Linked DNA regions of Nitratidesulfovibrio vulgaris str. Hildenborough. The protein of the gene in region 1 interacts with the protein of each later gene in a pairwise test. Links are inferred from orthologs where the notes say so. Each region holds a gene or a part of one and is shown on either strand. Other genes may lie near its edges. The genes, in order: DVU_RS10865 and recJ.

Evidence for each region.
Region 2: the proteins of DVU_RS10865 (region 1) and recJ interact in binary tests that used the Escherichia coli proteins (3 or more experiments, as listed by UniProt). The link is inferred for Nitratidesulfovibrio vulgaris str. Hildenborough from one-to-one orthologs.

Annotation. Positions count from the first base shown.
Region 1 is NC_002937.3:2,408,088-2,414,222, forward strand. Bases 1-3,162 are described here. They hold DVU_RS10865 (type IA DNA topoisomerase), read left to right. Parts: upstream 1-368; coding sequence 369-2,957; downstream 2,958-3,162. Other genes in these bases: DVU_RS10860 (IMPACT family protein), read right to left, coding at 1-286. Also shown: DVU_RS10870 (methyl-accepting chemotaxis protein), read left to right, coding at 3,247-5,016; DVU_RS10875 (rubrerythrin family protein), read left to right, coding at 5,628-6,122.
Region 2 is NC_002937.3:990,096-1,002,869, forward strand. What follows is about bases 5,022-7,927. They hold recJ (single-stranded-DNA-specific exonuclease RecJ), read left to right. Parts: upstream 5,022-5,569; coding sequence 5,570-7,285; downstream 7,286-7,927. Other genes in these bases: DVU_RS04280 (HDOD domain-containing protein), read left to right, coding at 5,022-5,513; lipA (lipoyl synthase), read right to left, coding at 7,384-7,927. Also shown: DVU_RS04250 (MiaB/RimO family radical SAM methylthiotransferase), read left to right, coding at 1-1,108; DVU_RS04255 (YicC/YloC family endoribonuclease), read left to right, coding at 1,193-2,074; DVU_RS04260 (DUF370 domain-containing protein), read left to right, coding at 2,071-2,331; gmk (guanylate kinase), read left to right, coding at 2,331-2,954; pyrF (orotidine-5'-phosphate decarboxylase), read left to right, coding at 2,954-3,661; DVU_RS04275 (tetratricopeptide repeat protein), read left to right, coding at 3,794-4,651; more of DVU_RS04280, read left to right, coding at 4,656-5,021; more of lipA, read right to left, coding at 7,928-8,280; lipoyl(octanoyl) transferase LipB, read right to left, coding at 8,210-8,866; DVU_RS04300 (small ribosomal subunit Rsm22 family protein), read right to left, coding at 8,853-11,792; DVU_RS04305 (ASKHA domain-containing protein), read right to left, coding at 11,804-12,774. UniProt on the Escherichia coli protein: Single-stranded-DNA-specific exonuclease.

The DNA.
Region 1 (6,135 bases):
CGCCATGCAGCAGCATGGTCAGCATGGGCCGCCCCGCCGTGCCGTGCGGTTCACCGTCATCGCTGAATCCTACGCGGGCTGTGGCACCGGGTGCGCCCGCCGCGAAGGCCCAGCAATTGTGCGTGGCATCCGGGTGTTCACGCCGGATGGCCTGCACGAAGGCATGGGCCGAAGCCGTGTCGGGGGCATGTGCCAGCGTGACGATGAAGCGGCTACGGCGTATCGTCTCCTCCTCACGGTGGAAGACGCCGGGGGCGAGGTCTGGTATGGGGTAACGCGCACTCATGAAGGCTGCCGTTAGCCTCCCCCGCACGCCCGGTCAACCCGCAGCCACCCGTACAACACGTCGAAACGTCCAGCAGTACAGCATGTCCAAAACGCTCATCATCGCCGAAAAGCCCTCCGTGGCCCGTGAAATCGCCCCCCTCGTCGGCGCACAGGGGCGCCGTGCAGGCTACCTTGAAGGCCCCGACCATCTGGTCAGCTGGGCCGTCGGACATCTTGTGGGCATCGCGGAACCCGAAGAACAGGACGAGGCATGGGCCGGACGCTGGACACTCGAGCAACTGCCCATGCTCCCCCCGCGCTTCCAGTTGCGCGTACTGCCCGAAACGGCAGACCAGTTTTCCGTACTCCAGCGTCTGCTGCTGGACGACCGGGTGACCGGCATCGTCAACGCCACCGACGCCGGACGCGAGGGCGAACTCATCTTCCGGCGTATCTACCTCGTGGCGGGATGTGACAAACCGGTGCGCCGCCTGTGGGCCAGCGACATGACAGAGGAAGGTCTGCGCAAGAGCCTCGCAAGGCTACTGCCCGACGAGGAGAAGCGTAACCTCGGCCTTGCCGCCTTCGCCCGCGCCGAAGCCGACTGGCTTGTGGGCATGAACTTCTCGCGCCTGTTCACCGTCAAATCTGGCGGCCTCGTCTCCGTGGGGCGCGTCCAGACCCCCGTACTGTGCCTGCTGGCCGACCGCCGCCGCGACATCGAGCACTTCACCCCGCAGGACTTCTGGACCGTGGAGGCGACGTTCGACAAGAACCTCGATGCTGGCACGTCGACCGGCACAAGGCCGATGACGTCTCCCGCAGCCCGCAGCACCGTGCCCTGCCTCGCGGAATCCGGCCCTGCCACCGGCGATGCCCCTCCTGCACCCGACGGTGACAGGACAACACAGTCCGAGGCCCAGACAGACGAGGGAACGAAGCCCGACGCGCAAGCAGACGCCCTTTCAGATGCCTCATCTGCCGCACCAGCAACATCCGCGCCGGACACTCCCGTCGCGTCGGATGTCCCCGATGCTGAAATCGCCGCCCCCGAAGCCGCCGCAAACGACGACAGGTTCCGTGGCGTATGGCACCGCCCCCCCGACCGCCGGGAGACGCGCGTGGACAGCGGCGAAGAAGCCGACGCCATCGCCACGGCATGCACCGGAAAGCTGGGCATCGTCGAATCCGTACAGGGTCGCGCAGGAACGCAACAGCCCCCCCTGCCCTTCGACCTGACGACTCTCCAGCGTGAAGCCAACACCCGCTTCGGCTACTCTGCCAAGGATACGCTGACCCACGCCCAGTCGCTGTACGAGACGCGCAAACTCATCACCTACCCGCGTACCGACTCGCGCCACCTCACCAAGGAACTCTTCGGCGAGATTCTCAACCATTTGCGTGCGGTGCATCACCTCTACCCTGAAGAGACCATGCTCGCCGTAGGGCGCATCAAGTCGGGCAAGGCCAGATTCGCCTGCGTCGACGACCGCAAGGTCACCGACCACCACGCCATCATCCCCACGGCACGCAAGGGCAATCTGACGCAACTTTCCGCACCTGAACGCAACATCTACGACATGGTCTGCCGCCGCACCATCGCGGCCTTCTGCCCCGAGGCGAAGTTCAGCACGTCCACCGTCACCGTCATGGTGGGCGAACACCCCTTCATCGCCAAGGGCAAGGTCTTCAAGGACAAGGGCTGGATGGTCGTCGAACCGTGGCGCACAGCCGAAGACACCCCCCTGCCCCAACTCCGCAAGGGGTCTAAGCTGCTCACCCTCGATGTGGGGCCAGTCAAACGCCAGACCAAGGCCCCGGCACATTTCACCGACGCCTCGCTACTCGCCGCCATGGAAACCGCAGGGCGGCTGGTCGAGGACGATGCGTTGCGACAGGCCATGAAGGAAAGGGGCCTCGGCACTCCGGCGACCCGGGCGCAGGTCATCGAAACCCTCGTGGCCCGCGGCTATGTGGCGAAGCAGGGCAAGAAACTCGTCGCCACCGACCGGGGCATGCAGGTCGCGGAGACCGTCACCACCCTGCTGCCCGATGTGGCCTCGCCCGAACTCACAGGGCAATGGGAAAAACGCCTCAAGGACATCGAAGCCGGGGCCGACAGCTACCCCGCCTTCATGCGTTCCATCCGCGAAAGCGTGTGGCACGGCGTCCATCGCATCCGCAACCGCGACATCCGCCCCCTGTTGCGCGACATCGCCGCGCGTAACAGCCGCCCGCCGGACGGGCGCTGCCCCCTGTGCGGTGGCGACGTCGTGGAGACGCCGCGCGGGTTCGCCTGCAAGGGCGACTCCAAGGGCAAGACAGAGGGTGACTCCACCGCCGCCCGCTGCCCGTTCATCATCTGGAAGGAGATGCACGGAAAGGCCATGGATGAGGACATCGTGCGAGAATTGCTCGCCAAGGGCCGCACAGCGGAGGCCTTCGACCTCACATCCCGGCAGGGCAAGAGCTTCCGGGCGCACCTCGTCCTCGAAGGAGGACGGGTGGGCCTCGATTTCGTGCGCGACAGAACCCCCTTCCGCCGCGACGAAGACCCGCAACGCACCGTCCATGCTACGGGGGCACGCCCTGCCGCAGTCCCTGACGTCGACACGACTTCCGATGCACATCCCGGTGCGGATGATGCTTCCGCCCCCCTCACCGAATCTTCTCACGCTGAAGGTGGCTAACGCCCCTACGTCTCTGCCACGATACCTGTCCCGGCATCTGTCTGCCCAGAATCTAGCCCTCCGTGCACTACGGGGGGCTCACTTCTTTTCGTTCTACTCGACAATATGCCGATACATGTGTCCAACAACCTGTAACCATTCTGATATAACCAGCCCTCAAAAAGCGATTACTCGCTGACTATTTTCTGAAAATGAGGGCTATCCCCCATGCCATACCCCAGGGAGATATGCTAGACAGGCTGCTCTTCTGTTCCGGGAACCAGTCAACTAACGTATCAGGATCGAAAAGATGAACACGACTCGCACCATCGGCCTGCGGACCAAGCTCCTCACGGCTTTTCTTTTGGGCTCTTGTATCACCCTCACCATCGCCATGATCGGCATCAACAGGCTTCATGCCCTCGACGTCGCAGATACTAGACTCTACGAACGCATGACCGTACCCCTCGACGCCATAGGCAACGCTGCCGTGGCCTTCCAGCGCACCCGTATCAACATGCGCGACGCCCTCAACGCACCGACCGAGGCCGAACGGGCAAAAGCACGCGAGACCATCCGTGGCCTTCGCGGCACCTTGGACAAGGACCTTGCCATTTTCGGGAAGGCTCTCGACTCGGAATCCGAACGCAGGGACTTTGATACCTTCGAGAAGACCCGACAGACCTATCAGGCGCTGATGGACAAGGTCTTCCTGCTTCAGGAATCTGGCCAGCACGATGAGGCCGTATCCATCGTCAATGGAGAAGGACGCGACCTTGCCCACAGATATCAGGAGCTTCTTGACAAGCTCGTGCAGGCGAAGGTCTCAGCGGCAAGACAGACCTCCACGGACAACTCCGACCTCGCTGACAAGGCCACGGCCCTCATGTATCTGCTCACCGCCCTCGGTCTGCTGGTCTCCGTGGGGTCGGGCCTGTTGCTCACCCGCAACGTCATGAACCAGCTGGGTGAAGACCCGGGCTACCTTGCACAGGTCGCGGGCGAAATCGCCTCCGGCAACCTCGACGTCCGGTTCCGGGAACAGAAAAGGGAAGGCGGCGTCTACCATGTCATGCGTGGCATGGTGCAGACCATGAAAGACAAGATTACAGAGGCTGAAGCGCAGACCGCCGAAGCCGCCGAACAGGCGCGACTTGCACGCATCGCCACCGACGAGGCCAACGCAGCCAAGACGGCGGCGGAACGCGCAAGGGCTGAAGGGATGATGCACGCGGCACAGCAGCTGGACAAGGTCGTCGAGATCGTGAGCAGTGCCAGCGAAGAACTCTCCGCACAGATAGAGCAGTCCAGCCGTGGCGCGGAAGTCCAGTCGCAACGCGTGGCCGAGACAGCCACGGCCATGGAGGAGATGAACGCCACAGTCCTTGAGGTGGCGCGCAACGCCTCACAGGCTGCCGACTCGTCCGCAGAGGCGCGCGCCAAGGCCGTAGCGGGTTCCGACGTGGTGACGCAGGCCGTGGCGAGCATCCGTTCCGTCCAGACCGTGTCTCTGGCACTCAAAGAGGATATGGCAGCACTGGGCAAACAGGCCGAAGGCATAGGCCGCATCATGAACGTGATCAGCGACATCGCCGACCAGACCAACCTGTTGGCCCTCAATGCCGCCATAGAGGCGGCGCGGGCTGGCGACGCCGGACGCGGCTTCGCCGTTGTCGCCGACGAGGTGCGCAAACTGGCCGAAAAGACCATGGCTGCGACGCAGGAGGTGGGTGACGCCATCCGCGGCATCCAGCAGGGTGCGGCACGCAACATGGAGCACGTGGAGAACACGACGACCACCATCCATCAGGCCACCGAACTGGCAGGGCAGTCCGGGACCGCCCTTGAGGAGATCGTCCGCCTTGTGGAGGTCGCCACCGATCAGGTTCGCAGCATCGCCGCAGCCAGCGAGGAGCAGTCCGCAGCCAGCGAGGAGATAAGCCGCAGCGTGGACGAGATCAATCGCATCTCGGGCGAGACGTCGAGCGCCATGAACCAGTCGGCGCAGGCCGTGGGAGAACTCGCGGCACAGACGCACAGCCTGCGCGGGCTCATCGACAGGATGAAGACCGGAGGTTAGACCCCTCGGCATACATATGCAAAGGGCGCGGCATCCTCGGGTGTCGCGCCCTTGTCGTTCAACCGCCCTGTGGTTGGCAGTGGCGAGAGTCCTAGGAGGGTCATGCACCGCGCCGGGGTCCCGCCTCTGGCAGAACACGGCTAGGGGAGACTGCATGCTACGCCGGGGTGGCAGGCCTTCGGCCTGTCATCTCCCCCGCCACGGCCGCACCGGGAGGGAGACATCATCCCTCCGCAGGGGGCAATGCGTTCTGACAGGGACCGCCCCCTCCCCGAAGCATGGACCGAAAGGCGACGGCGCCCTGTCCCGCAGTACACGCCTGAGAAGTCATAGTCTCGTGCGAAACGCATGACGCCAGACTTCGCGTTCCGTCTTCACGTGCGGGAAAGGCCCGGCAGCAGGCCTCGGCCAGCATCTCAGCGACAACGTCGTCGCCGCTGACGCGAACACACCATACCCAGACATGCCGGTCAAAGTGTCGCACGGGCTTCCTCTTTTACGCTACATGTGCTGTTATGACGAATAAACTTCAAAAAAAGCCTTTACAAACCTCCGTCTGTTTCATAAATAGGAATCGTTCCTGTTATTAAAAAACAAGTAAGGAGAACATAATGTCCAAGACCCATGAGAACATGATGGCTGCTTTCGCCGGTGAGTCCCAGGCCAACCGCAAGTACCTCGCCTTTGCCCGTCAGGCTGAGAAGGAAGGCCTGCCGCAGGTCGCCAAGCTGTTCCGTGCCGCCGCCGAAGCCGAGACCATCCACGCCCTCGCCCACCTGCGCAATGCGGGCAAAATCGGTTCCACCGCCGACAACCTCAAGTCCGCCATCGAGGGCGAGACCTACGAATTCACCAAGATGTACCCCGAAATGATCACTGAAGCCGAAGCCGAAGGTGAAAAGGTCCCCGGCCGCTACTTCGGCTGGGCCAATGCAGTGGAAGAAGTGCATGCCAATCTTTACAAGAAGGCCCTTGCCGACCCCGCCGCCCTGCCGGAAGTGGACTACTATGTCTGTTCCGTATGCGGATACACCCACGAAGGCCCGCACGACGGCAAGTGCCCGGTGTGCAACGCAGCCCCTTCCGCCTTCTACAAGGTCGACTAGTCTTCCGGCGGTG
Region 2 (12,774 bases), 1.4 Mb from region 1 along the record:
ATTCGCAGGACTGCCCGGCGTGGTGGCGGTGGTGCCGCAAGAGGCCAAGGCCACTCTCGCGGCGTACGACCCCGCAGCGGCCATCATGCCCCCCGTCTCGACGCATGCCGCTCACGGCGATGCCGCTACGGCGCAGGCGTCGAGTGCCACCTCTGGCGATGTCGTCCCTGCACAGGCGTCGGTCTTCCCGGACTTCCGCATCGAGGGCTTTCGCCGTGCCCGCCCCGTGGTCAAGGTGCAGGATGGCTGTTCGCACCGCTGCACCTATTGCATCGTTCCGCTCACGCGGGGGGCTTCACGCAGCCGCGAACCGGGTGAGGTCGTCGCAGAATTGCGTCGTCTGCTCGATGCCGGGTTCCGCGAGGTGATGCTGTCGGGCGTCAACCTGCGCCTGTACGGGCGCGACCTCTCCGGTGCGGGCGACTTCTGGGACCTGCTGCAACGGGTCGAACGCGAACTGGCCCCGGAGTGGGCCGGAAGGGCCCGCCTGCGCATCAGTTCCCTTGAGCCTGGGCAACTCGGGGTACATGCCCTCGACGTGCTCGGCGGGAGCAGGCTCGTCTGCCCGCAGTTGCATCTTTCGTTGCAGAGTGGCAGCCCCGATGTGCTTCGCCGTATGGGACGCGGGCACTACAGCCCTGCCCCCCTGCTTGATTTCTTGCGCGACCTCGGCGGAACATGGCCGGTCTTCGGCCTCGGTGCGGACATCCTGATGGGCTTTCCGGGCGAGAGCGAAGACGCATTCGCCGAGACGCTGGACTTCGTCCGTGCTTTGCCGCTCACATACGCCCACGTCTTTCCGTATTCGCGGCGTCCCGGCACTGTGGCGGCCTCTTTGCCGGAACACCTGCCGCAGGAGATACGCAAGGCACGTGCGGCGGCGGTACGTGACGTCGTGGCGCAGAAGCGGGCGGTCTTTGCCGAACGTCTTGCCGGGTTGCCTGCCCTTTCGGTGGTGCTTGACGGGGCGGGTGCACGCAAGGGAATATCAGAGTATTATGCCGAATGCCGGGTGCGCCGTGTGCCGCACGGGCATGACCACCGGGCCGTGCTGACTGTTCGCCCGGTGGGAGTGGAAGCCGGCTGCGTGGTCACCGAAGCCGTATAGGGCTCGTTCTCACGGCCCGGAGTATGCGCCGCTCCGTGCCGGATTCCATGGCGCGTGTCGTCATACGGCACTGGAGGATATGGTATGCTGCGCAGCATGACGGGCTTCGGCCGATGCTTCATTGAAGATGCGGGCTGGACGCAGACGTGGGAGGTTCGTAGCGTCAACGGGCGTCACCTCGATGTGAAGTGGCGTCTTCCCATGCTCCTGCGGGGGCTTGAGGCGCGTTTCGAGAAGGTGCTGCGCCGCTTCGGCACCCGTGGCAGGGTGGATGTGACCCTGTCGCTTCAGGCCCTCGGCGAGGGGATGCAGGGCGTGCGCTTCGACGCCGGACAGGCGGGTGCCATGCTCGACGCCCTGTCCGACCTTGCCGCCAGCCGGGGCGATACCTACGCGCCCGACTACAACCGGCTGCTGGGGCTGACCTTCCTGTGGGAGGACGCCGGGGCCGAACCCGATGAGGAGATGGTGGCTGCGCTCGAGGCGGGACTTGCCGCCGCGCTGGAGGACTGGAACGAATCGCGCGAGGCAGAGGCACGCGCCCTGTCGCGCGACATGGTGTCGCGGCTCATCCGCATGGACGAGTGGGTGTCGCGCATCGAGGAACGTGCCCCCGACATCAAGGAAGAGCGTTTCACGCTGCTGCGCGACCGTCTCTCTGAAGCGCTCGAGGGCATGGGCTCATCGCTGGAGGAAGGGCGCTTCCTGCAGGAGATGACCTTGCTCGCCGACAAGCTTGATGTCAGCGAGGAACTCACGCGGTTGCGCGCCCACCTCGACCGCCTGCGTGAACTGCTCGATGGCGGCGGCGATGCGGGCAAGCGGCTCGATTTCACGTTGCAGGAGTGCTTCCGCGAGATCAACACGTGCGGCAACAAGATTCAGGACGCGCAGATTTCGCGCCTTGTGGTCGATTTCAAGAACGAACTCGAAAAGTGCCGCGAACAGGTACAGAACATCGAATGACCATGCAGGGCAACAAGCTCGTCAATCTCGGTTTCGGCAACTTCGTGGTCGCCTCGCGCGTGGTGTCCATCGTGGACCCCGACTCATCGCCCATGAGGCGTCTGCGTGAGGATGCCCGCGACCAGGGGCGTCTCATCGACGTGACGCAGGGCCGCAAGACGCGCTCCATCATCATCACCGATTCGAATCATGTGATCCTCTCCGCCATACAGACGGAGACCATGGGCCAACGCTTCACGCAGGAGGACGAAGACTGATGGGTCGAGAACGCTCCGGCATCGTGCTGGTGCTGTGCGCCCCTTCGGGGACCGGCAAGACCACCCTGACCAGAAGGCTGCTGACGGAGTTTCCGCGTTTCGCCTTCTCGGTCTCCTACACCACGCGTAAACCCCGCAATGGCGAGGTGGACGGCAAGGACTACCATTTTGTCACCGTGGAGGCGTTCCTGCGCCTGCGCGACGCCGGATTCTTCGCCGAATGGGCCGAAGTGCACGGCAACTTCTACGGTACGCCCCTCAAAGCCACACTCGACCTTCTTGATGAAGGCCGCGACGTACTCTTCGACATCGACGTGCAAGGTGCGCGGCAGTTGCGTGCAAGCCTGCAACGCGGGCGCTACGTCTTCATCATGCCGCCATCGCGCGACGAACTCGAGCACAGGCTGAGGGCGCGCGGCACCGACGACGAGGAGACCATAGCCCGCCGTCTCGCCAACGCGGCCAAGGAACTGCGCGAGGCGCGCCGCTTCGATGCGTGGATAGTCAACGACGACCTCGAACGCGCCTACGATGAGTTGCGTGCCGCCTACATCGAGGAGACGCTGTCCCCGGAATGCCGTTCGGCGTTCCTTGACGGATTGCTGCAGGGGTGGAACGACTGATGGCCGAACTCGTTGTCGCACTGGATTTTCCCGCCGCAGACGTGGCGGTGGACATGGCAGGCAGACTCCGCGGCACCGCGCCGTGGATGAAGGTAGGCCTCGAACTCTTCTGCGCCGCAGGTCCCGATGTCGTGCGTGCCGTGGCAGACCTCGGCTTCAGGGTCTTTCTCGACCTCAAGTTCCACGACATCCCCAACACGGTGCGCGGTGCGGTGCGTTCGGCGGTGCGTTCCGGGGCGGACATGGTCAACATCCATCTCATGGGCGGCGAACGTATGGCCCGTGCCGCCGTGGAAGGTCTGCACGAGGGTGCCCAGACGACGGGTTCCGTACCGTTGCTCTTCGGGGTGACCGTGCTCACCAGCACCGCACAGGGTGAACTGCCGGGCATTTCGACGGACATAGGCGAGTACGCCGCCTCTCTCGCGGCATCCGGTGCTGCGTGGGGCTTGAACGGGGTCGTCTGTTCGGGGTATGAAGTGGAGAGCATCAAGAAGCGTTGCGGCGCATCGTTCCTGTGCCTCACTCCGGGCATCCGTCCCGGTGGCGGGGCAGGGGGTGACGACCAGCGCCGGGTGATGACACCCGCACAGGCGGTGTCCGCCGGTTCTGACTACCTCGTTGTGGGCAGGCCCGTGACTGGGGCTGCCGACCCCGCTGCCGCAGCGCGCGCCATCATGGCGGAGATGGCTGCGGTCAGGCGATAGCGGGCGATAGCAGGCGGGGCTGGCAGGGCATACCCGGTCGCGCACAGGTCTGACGGTCTGCCCCGGATGCGGTTGCCGCGATGAAGACGCCGAACGAGTTGGTCACACACGTTGCCACGCAAGGAGCGCACAATGACACAGACGCCCGTAACCCTTGACCAGAAGGTCGGTGAGAAGCGCGACCGCATGCGGGGTGTCTTCTCGACGCAGGAGATAAGGAAGGTCGGCACGGGCACCACAACCCGCAAGACCATCCAGAAGTCGTTCTGGTACGTCGACGAGGGTGACGACGGTGTCATCGAGGTGCAGCCGCTGAACAGCAACTACGTGCCCTCCGGCCCCAAGCGCAAGATCGACCGTGACGAACTGCTCGACAAGTTCGCACCCGAGCCCGAGTTCTATGTCCAGACGGTCTTCCCGAAGATGCGTGAGCTCAACAAGACCATCGCCCGCGCCGACAGGCATCGCCAGAAGGGCGAGACGTTCAGTGCCGAGTTCGAATACAACAACGCCCTGAAGGTCGACGAGGAGAATGTACGCGCCAACTTCGGCATCGGCCTCACGTATCTCGAGCGCGGCGAGACGGACAAGGCGGACAACATCTTCGAGCGGCTGGTCAAACTGGATGCGGCGTTCGAGGAAGAGCACAAGCACCTTTTCAACGAGTTCGGCATCAACCTGCGCAAGAGCAAGATGTACGATCAGGCCGTGGAATACTATGGCAGGGCGCTTGAACTCTCACAGGGTGACGAGAACCTGCACCTCAACGTCGCCCGCGCCTATCTGGAGAAACAGGACTTTCCACATTGCCTCGAGCACGTCCTGCGTGCCCTCATGATCAACCCCGCCCATGAGGCCGGGCTCAAGTTCCTCGCCTGGATGGAGGCCAAGAAGCTGGTGCCCGAAGACCAGCGCGCCGCCGTCGCCGAGGCGGTCGCCCGTGCCCGCTCCACTGGCGGGACTCCCGCGTCTGCAGCGAACGAGGGCTGAAGCCATGACCGATGCGCAGGGGTTTCTTGACGAACTGGCACGAAAGCCACCGAAGTTGCCGTTCGACCCGGGGTTGCTGCGCGAGGTGCTGAAGCTCACATCGGATGATTCCCGCGCCCCTGCCAACCGGCTGGCCGAAGTGGTGGGGCGCGATCAGGCCCTTTCCACACGGCTGCTGCGCATGGCCAATTCGGCCTATTACGGGCTCCAGTCGGAGGTACCGTCGGTGCAGCGGGCCGTGGCGGTGCTGGGCATGGCCGAGGTACGTGCCCTGATTCTCGCAGTGGCGGCCTCCGGCATCGCTGGCAGGCGCAATCTGCCAGCCACGTTCGACCTTTCCGGGTACTGGCGGCATCAGCTGTGTGTGGCGGCCTGCTGTCGCATGTTAGCCCGGCGCGTGTCTCCCGGTGAGGCCGATGTGCTCTACACTGCGGGGCTACTGCACGATATCGGCAAGCTGCTCATGGCGGGGCTGTGTCCTGACGCGTGGCAGGCGGTGCAGGCGCTCATGGCTGAAGAGCACCTTGAGACTGCCGAGGCAGAAGAGCGCCACTGGGGACTCGATCATGGCGTCATCGGTGCAAGGCTGCTGTCATACTGGGATCTTCCGCCCGCACTGACAGAACCCGTCAACTGGCATCATGCCCCGCAGTATGCGGGGGCTTACGAGCGCAACGCCCGGCTTCTCAACCTCGCCGACCGGCTTTTGCTGATGTACGAGCGCGGCGACGGGGTCATGCCTGTGACGCTGGCTGACGACCTTGCCACGTTCGGGCTCGATGCCCATGTCATGGCAGCGGACCTTTCGGTACTTCTCGAAGGCGAACGCATCGGGCAACTCGTCGCCCATCTCGCCGCATAACGCACGTTCTCTTCACACCTTCCCGGTGCATGGCATCGGCACATACATACGGACACATGAAACGCTGGATATACCGACCGGAGGTGGAAGGCGCACTGCCGCCATCCGCCTCTCTCGCCGAACGTCTCGGCATCTCGGACCTGCTGCTTCGCCTGTTGCTGCGGCGCGGCCTTTCATCCGTTCAGGATATGGACGTCTACCTCAGCCCGCAGTTGCGCCACCTCGCCCCGCTGGAGGAATGGCCCGGCCTTGCTGAAGCGGCTGGCGTCATCACGGCGGGCATCACCGCCGGGATGCCCTTTGCCGTATGGGGCGACTATGACGTGGACGGGGTGACCTCCACAGCCCTTGTGCATGACGTACTCGAGTTCCATGGCGTGGATGTGCGCCACCATCTCCCCGACCGGCGGGCCGAGGGCTACGGGCTGAATGTGGAGTGGATAGAGAGGCTCGCTGCCGATGGGGTGCGTCTGCTTCTCACGGTGGACTGCGGCATATCCGATGTCGTGCCCATCTCACGAGCCCGTGAACTGGGCATGACCGTGGTCGTCTCCGACCACCACCTGCCGCCGGAGGTCTTGCCGCCCGCCCATGCCATCTGCAATCCGCGTCTCGCCTGTTGTCCGTGTCCGGCGCTGGCGGGCGTGGGGGTCGCGTTCTTCGTCATGGCGGCGGTCAATGCCGCATTGGGAGAACGCTCCGGCAGGCGTTACGACATGCGCGAGGTGCTCGACCTTGTGGCGTTGGGGACGCTGGCGGATGTGGTCGACCTCGGTGGTCAGAATCGCATCCTCGTCAAGAACGGACTCCTGAAAATAGCCGAAGCCCGCAGGCCGGGCATGGCGGCGCTCAAGGCGGTTGCGGGCTACAATCCATCGGCCTCGCTGGGGGCGGGGCAGGTGGTGTTCGGGCTTGCGCCGCGCATCAATGCGGCTGGTCGCCTTGGCGAGGCGGAGATGGCACTGCAACTGTTGCGTGCCCGCAAACATGGTGAGGCGGCGCAGCTTGCGCAGCGCCTTGACGCCATGAACACCGACCGCCGTGTGGAGGAGGACCGCATCCTCGAAGAGGCGAAACGGCAGGCCGAGTCGCAAGCCGCGTCGCGCATGGGGTTCGTGCTCCATGGCGAGGACTGGCACCCCGGCGTCATCGGCATCGTCGCCTCGCGCATCGTGGAGGCCTACTACAGGCCCACACTCATCCTGTGCACAGAAGGGGAGACGTTGAAGGGGTCGGGGCGTTCGGTGTCGGAATTCGACCTGCATGCAGGGCTTTCACAGTGCGCCGACCTGTTCCTTGGCTTCGGGGGGCACAGGCAGGCCGCCGGCATGAGCCTGAAGACCTCGGCGCTCGATGCATTGCGCGAACGGTTCGATACCGTGGTGCGTCAGGCCCTCGGCGATACGCCGTTGACGGCATCGCTGAAGCTGGATGGCGACCTCGGCTTCGAGCACGCTTCGGATTTCACGGTGCTCAAGGAACTCGAGATGTTGCAGCCTTTCGGCACAGGCAACGCCGAACCCGTCTTCGCGTCGCCTCCGCTTCTTGTGCGCGGGTTGCGACGCTTCGGCAAGGCACGGGAACATGTGGAACTCGAACTCACCGACGAGTCGTGCGGGGTGACGCTGCATGCCAAGGCATGGCGGCAGTCCGGAGAATTCTCCGACAGGCTGCGTGGAACGCGGATACGCCTCGCCTACACGCCGCGCATCGACAGGTATTCCGGTGCGGCGTCCGTCGACTTGCGGATACGAGACTGGCAACCCGCGTGATGCTGTCATGAGTACGGCTGGCTAGCTGGCCAATGGGCGGAAGGCCATCAATCCCCGGCGCACAGGCAGTCGATGCCGCGTGTGCCGGGTTTCTTTCTTCAGGCAGGTTCCGTGCGGAGGGTGCACAGGGCGTTATAGGCGCTTTCGGCGTTGTAGCTGCTACGCACCAGCGGTGCGGAGAACACGAAGGGAATGCCCATGCCCCGGCCACACGCGGCGAAGCTTTCGAAAGTATCAGGATGCACGTAGCGTTCGACGGGGGGATGCTGGCGCGAAGGGCGCATGTACTGCCCGATGGTGACGATGTCACAGCCGCAATCGGCGAGGTCGGCGAGAACCCCCTCGACCTCTGTGTCATTCTCGCCAAGGCCGACCATGAGTCCACTCTTGGCCACGCCACCTGCAGCCTTCACACGTCGCAGCAGTTCGAGGCTTTGCCTGTAGTCGGCCTGCGGGCGGATGCGGGCGTAGTGTGCGGGGGGGGTCTCCACATTGTGGTTCACGATATGCGGTGCAGCCGCCATGACAGTGCGCAAGGCTGCATGGTCGCCCCTGAAGTCGGGAATGAGGACTTCGACCGTGGCGGCGGGCAACGCTGCGCGAAGCCGTGTGATGGTGGCGGCGAAGTGTGCCGCCCCGCCATCGTCGAGGTCGTCGCGCGTCACGGACGTGACGACCACATGCCGCAGGGCGAGTCGTGCCGCAGCCTCGGCGACGCGCCGGGGTTCATCGGGGTCTGGCGGGGACACATGGCCCGGCGTGATGTTGCAGAACGCGCAGTTGCGGGTACAGACGTTGCCGAGGATGAGGAAGGTGGCCGTGCCCGACGAGAAGCACTCGAACATGTTCGGGCACTTGGCGCTGTTGCATACGGTGTTCAGCCCGAGCCCTTCGACCAGTGCGCGGGTGTCGGCAAAGGTGTGGCTACAGGGCAGCTTCACCCGCAGCCACGGCGGGATGCGTAAAGATGGCGAGGAATTGTCGGGTGAGGACATCCTTGACCTCCTGCATGGTGACTGAGTCGTCGTCCAGTTCGCGGTGGAGTGATGTGGCCTCCGCGTCGGGAAGGCCGCAGAGCGTGATCAGATTGAAGAGGGACAGGTCGCGCCCCACGTTGAGGGCGAGACCGTGGTAGGTCGTCCAGCGGCGCACGGCGACGCCGATGGAGCAGATCTTGCGGTTGTCGATCCACACACCCGGGCGTCCCTCATGCCGTGAGGCCTCAAGGCCGAAGGTGTGAAGGGTTCGCAACACGACTTCTTCGAGGTCATGGAAGAAGCTGCGTAGTCCCCCCGGTCGTCTTTCGATGCGGAAGACCGGATAGGCAACCAGTTGCCCCGGAAAATGGCAGGTGATGTTGCCACCTCGCGACGACTGGGCGAGTTCGATGCCCCGTTCGGCGAGAAAGCCACGCCCCGCGTGCAGGTTCTCAATGCCGCCGTTGCGGCCCAGCGTGATGACGGGCGGGTGTTCGACGAGATAGAGGGTGTCTTCGCCCCCTGTCGAAACCTCGCCGAGGCGGGCCGTCTGCACGGCCTCCGCCTCGGCGTAGGAAAGTGAACCGAGATCAATCGTCAGCATGGCCTTCGCCGTTACCACCGTTGCCGCCCTCATCGTCGCGTTTCATGCGTCGGTGAGGAGCACCGGCAGGGCCTTCGCCCTTACGGTGGGGTCTGGGCTGATGCTGCGAGAAGCGAGGCCCGCCGTGCCTGTCGCCGCCGAAGCCCTCTTTACGGAACGGGGGCTTGCGGTCACCGAAGCCACCCTTGCCACCGTCCCGGTCGCGCTGGGGACCGTTGCCCCCCTCGTCGCGGGGCTTGCGCCCGAAGCCGGAACCAAGCGGGTCATGCCTGAACGGGGGCTTGCGCACACCTTCGGCATCACCCTCGCGCCTGAAGGCGGGCTTGCGGTCCCTGAACCCACCTTCGCCGCCGCGGTCACGGTCGTCACGGCCTTCACGGCGGAAGCCGCCCTGCGGCCTGTCGCCGAATTCGCGGGGCTTGCGTCCGAAGTCGTCACCGTCCCTGCGGAAGGCGGGCTTGCGGTCGAAACCTTCGCCGCCCTCGCGCCTGAAGGCGGGCTTGCGGTCCCTGAACCCACCTTCGCCGCCGCGGTCACGGTCGTCACGGCCCTCACGGCGGAAGCCGCCTTGCGGCCTGTCGCCGAATTCGCGGGGCTTGCGTCCGAAGTCGTCACCGTCCCTGCGGAAGGCGGGCTTACGGTCGAAACCTTCGCCGCCCTCGCGCCTGAAGGCGGGCTTGCGGTCCCTGAACCCACCCTCACCGCCACGGTCACGGTCGTCACGGCCTTCACGGCGGAAGCCGCCCTGCGGCCTGTCGCCGAATTCGCGGGGCTTGCGTCCGAAGTCGTCACCGTCCCTGCGGAAGGCGGGCTTACGGTCGAAACCTTCGCCACCCTCACGCCTGAAGGCGGGCTTGCGGTCCCTGAACCCACCCTCGCCGCCGCGGTCCTCACGGCGGAAGCCGCCCTGCGGCCTGTCGCCGAATTCGCGGGGCTTGCGCCCGAAGTCGTCACCGTCCCTGCGGAAGGCGGGCTTACGGTCGAAACCTTCGCCGCCCTCGCGCCTGAAGGCGGGCTTGCGGTCCCTGAACCCACCTTCGCCGCCGCGGTCACGGTCGTCACGACCCTCACGGCGGAAACCGCCCTGCGGCCTGTCGCCGAATTCGCGGGGCTTGCGTCCGAAGTCGTCACCGTCCCTGCGGAAGGCAGGCTTGCGGTCGAAACCTTCGCCACCCTCACGCCTGAAGGCGGGCTTGCGGTCCCTGAACTCACCCTCGCCTCCGCGGTCACGGTCGTCACGGCCCTCACGGCGGAAGCCGCCCTGCGGCCTGTCGCCGAATTCGCGGGGCTTGCGTCCGAAGTCGTCACCGTCCCTGCGGAAGGCGGGCTTACGGTCGAACCCTTCGCCACCCTCGCGCCTGAAGGCGGGCTTGCGGTCCCTGAACCCACCCTCGCCGCCGCGGTCACGGTCGTCACGGCCCTCACGGCGGAAGCCGCCCTGCGGCCTGTCGCCGAATTCGCGGGGCTTGCGTCCGAAGTCGTCACCGTCCCTGCGGAAGGCGGGCTTACGGTCGAACCCTTCGCCACCCTCGCGCCTGAAGGCGGGCTTGCGGTCCCTGAACCCACCCTCACCGCCACGGTCACGGTCGTCACGGCCTTCACGGCGGAAGCCGCCCTGCGGCCTGTCGCCGAAGCTCCTGCGTTCGCCGCCTCCGCGCCGGTCGGAGCGTCCTTCGTCGTTGCGGGCGAAGTTCTTGGGAGTTCTCGAAAAGCCGACGCGCTCGCCGTCTGCGAAGGCCTCGTCATCAGAGCCCTCGGCGTTCGCCGCGTTCGGGGCAAGTCCCTGAACGACACCTTCGTCATCGACCCAACCCGCGAAAAGTCCGCCGGACTTGCCATCGGTGCGCGGTTCTTCAGGCCATGCGGCCTTGACCAGCGCGCCGGAGATGAGCGGGCGCGCATCGTACAGCAGGGTCAGGCCTTCTGCGCTGCAACCGTAGCGTACGGGCTCGCGGCGTCCCGGAATGGGGAAGACGGCAGAGATGACACGCACCATGTCTCCTGCGGGCGGGGTGGTGGCGTGACTCAGGAACACGAAGCTGAGGCTCGCGGTGTCGCGTTCGAAGCCCGCTTCACGAGAAATGTCAGTGAGCCACTGCGGCGCGTCGTGCACGCTGAAGGTGAAGTGACACCAGCTCGACCTTTTGGCGGCGAGCATGGGGCATTCATCATGATGCGGGCAGGGCGCTTCGGGCGCGAGTCCGTTCTCGATGGCTGCCTGACGGAGCATGGTCACCAGCTTGCCGCCAAGGCGGGACCCCGGTTCGACGAACAGAGCCTTGCCGCCGGGGGCGAGACTGTCGCGGAGTGCCTCGGCCACTTCGAAGAGCCTGTCTTCGAGCAGCTGGTCGGCGCGGGGTTGCAGTTCGTTAAGGACGTTGCCGCCCATGACGAGGATGTTCTTGCCATAGTTCTCGCGCAGGGCGTTCTCGACGGTGCCCCGCAGCGTGTGCAGCGTCCAAGGGCATTCTTCGCCCGCAATCTTGCGGAACAGGGCGCGTCCGACATCAAGCACGTGGGGCGAGATGTCGCCGCAGGTGAGCGTCAACGCGACAGTGCGCAATTCGGGGCGCGCAATCCACAGGGCGATGGGCAGGGTGAAGGGGCCGCTGCCCACGTCCAGCACATGCCCCCCGGCGCATTGTTCGGGGGTGGGCAGGTCGAGCGAGGGTAGCAGGCGGCCCAGCCGGAACACGTTCCAAGGCAGGAAGTGCCGAACATAGGCCGAGAAGAGGCGGGGCGAGGCCCAGTACGATTCCGAGAGATTGCCGCGCTCGGAGGTGAGCGAAGCCGAAAGTTCCTGTATGGCGTTGGGCAGGTCGCGGCGATGCGCGCTGCGCAGCGGCATGACGGCGTCGATGGCTTCGGGCAGGGCGTCCATCACCTTGCGAAGCTCGGCATCGAGCGGTTTGAAGAGTCTGTTCATGGAAACTCCGTTCAGAAGTGGAAATGCATGTGCCGCAGGAAAGCGGCGGAAAAGTCGGGCGCAGCCGTCAGGTCGACGACAGTGCAGCCTTCGCGCCATGTGTTCAGGGTGTCGCGCAACGGGGGCGAGGTGAGCAGAAGTTCGGCCCCCCTGAGGGATGTGTTGCCCACCGCGCGCGTCCTTCCACCCGAACCGGGCGGGATGAAGCCGAGACCTTCGAGGTCGGCGGGCAGCGCGTGCTGTCCCAATGCCCCTGCGAGGTGGATGCCCGAAAGGGCGTGTGAAGGCATCTGGGCCGTGGCGAGCAGGCGTTCGAATGCCAGCGAGAAGGCCGCCTTCACTTTGAGTATCTCTTCGATGTCTCTCGCAGCGAGGTAGAGGCCTCGCGCGAGTGGTAGACAGGGTTCGCCCCGGTGGCTGACGATGGAACGGGCCATACGTGCCGCCAGTGGGGAGGAGGGAGATTGGATGAAACGCCCGTCCACGTCAAGCAGTCCGGCACGCAGAAGGGCGTGTACGAGAGAAATATATCCCGTTCCGCTGATGCCGTCGGCCTCGCCGCCGTCAAGGACGTAGGGGACGAGCCCGCCGGGAGTGAGGGTGAAGGAGGTTATGGCCCCCCTCTGCGCCACGGTGCCGAACGTGAGGCCGATGCCTTCAAGCGCGGGGCCGAGGGCTACGCTGGTGACAAGGGTGCGCTCAGGGGACAGCGCCAGCACGAACTCCCCGTTGGTGCCAAGGTCGGCCAGCACGAAGGGGAAGGCGGGGGCATGGTCGGTGAGCACTGCAAGGTAGCCCGCCGAAAGGTCGCCTCCTACGAACGGGGCGGGCAGGGGAGGAATCCATGCGGGCGGCAGCCCCGGCAAAGCCAGGGCGGTCCCCCCTCGCATCTCGAGACGGTAGGGCGCGGAAGCCAGCCCTTCGACGCTTTCATCGGCGAGGATGGCTGTCATGGCCGTGTTGCCCGCCACGCAGAGTTCCT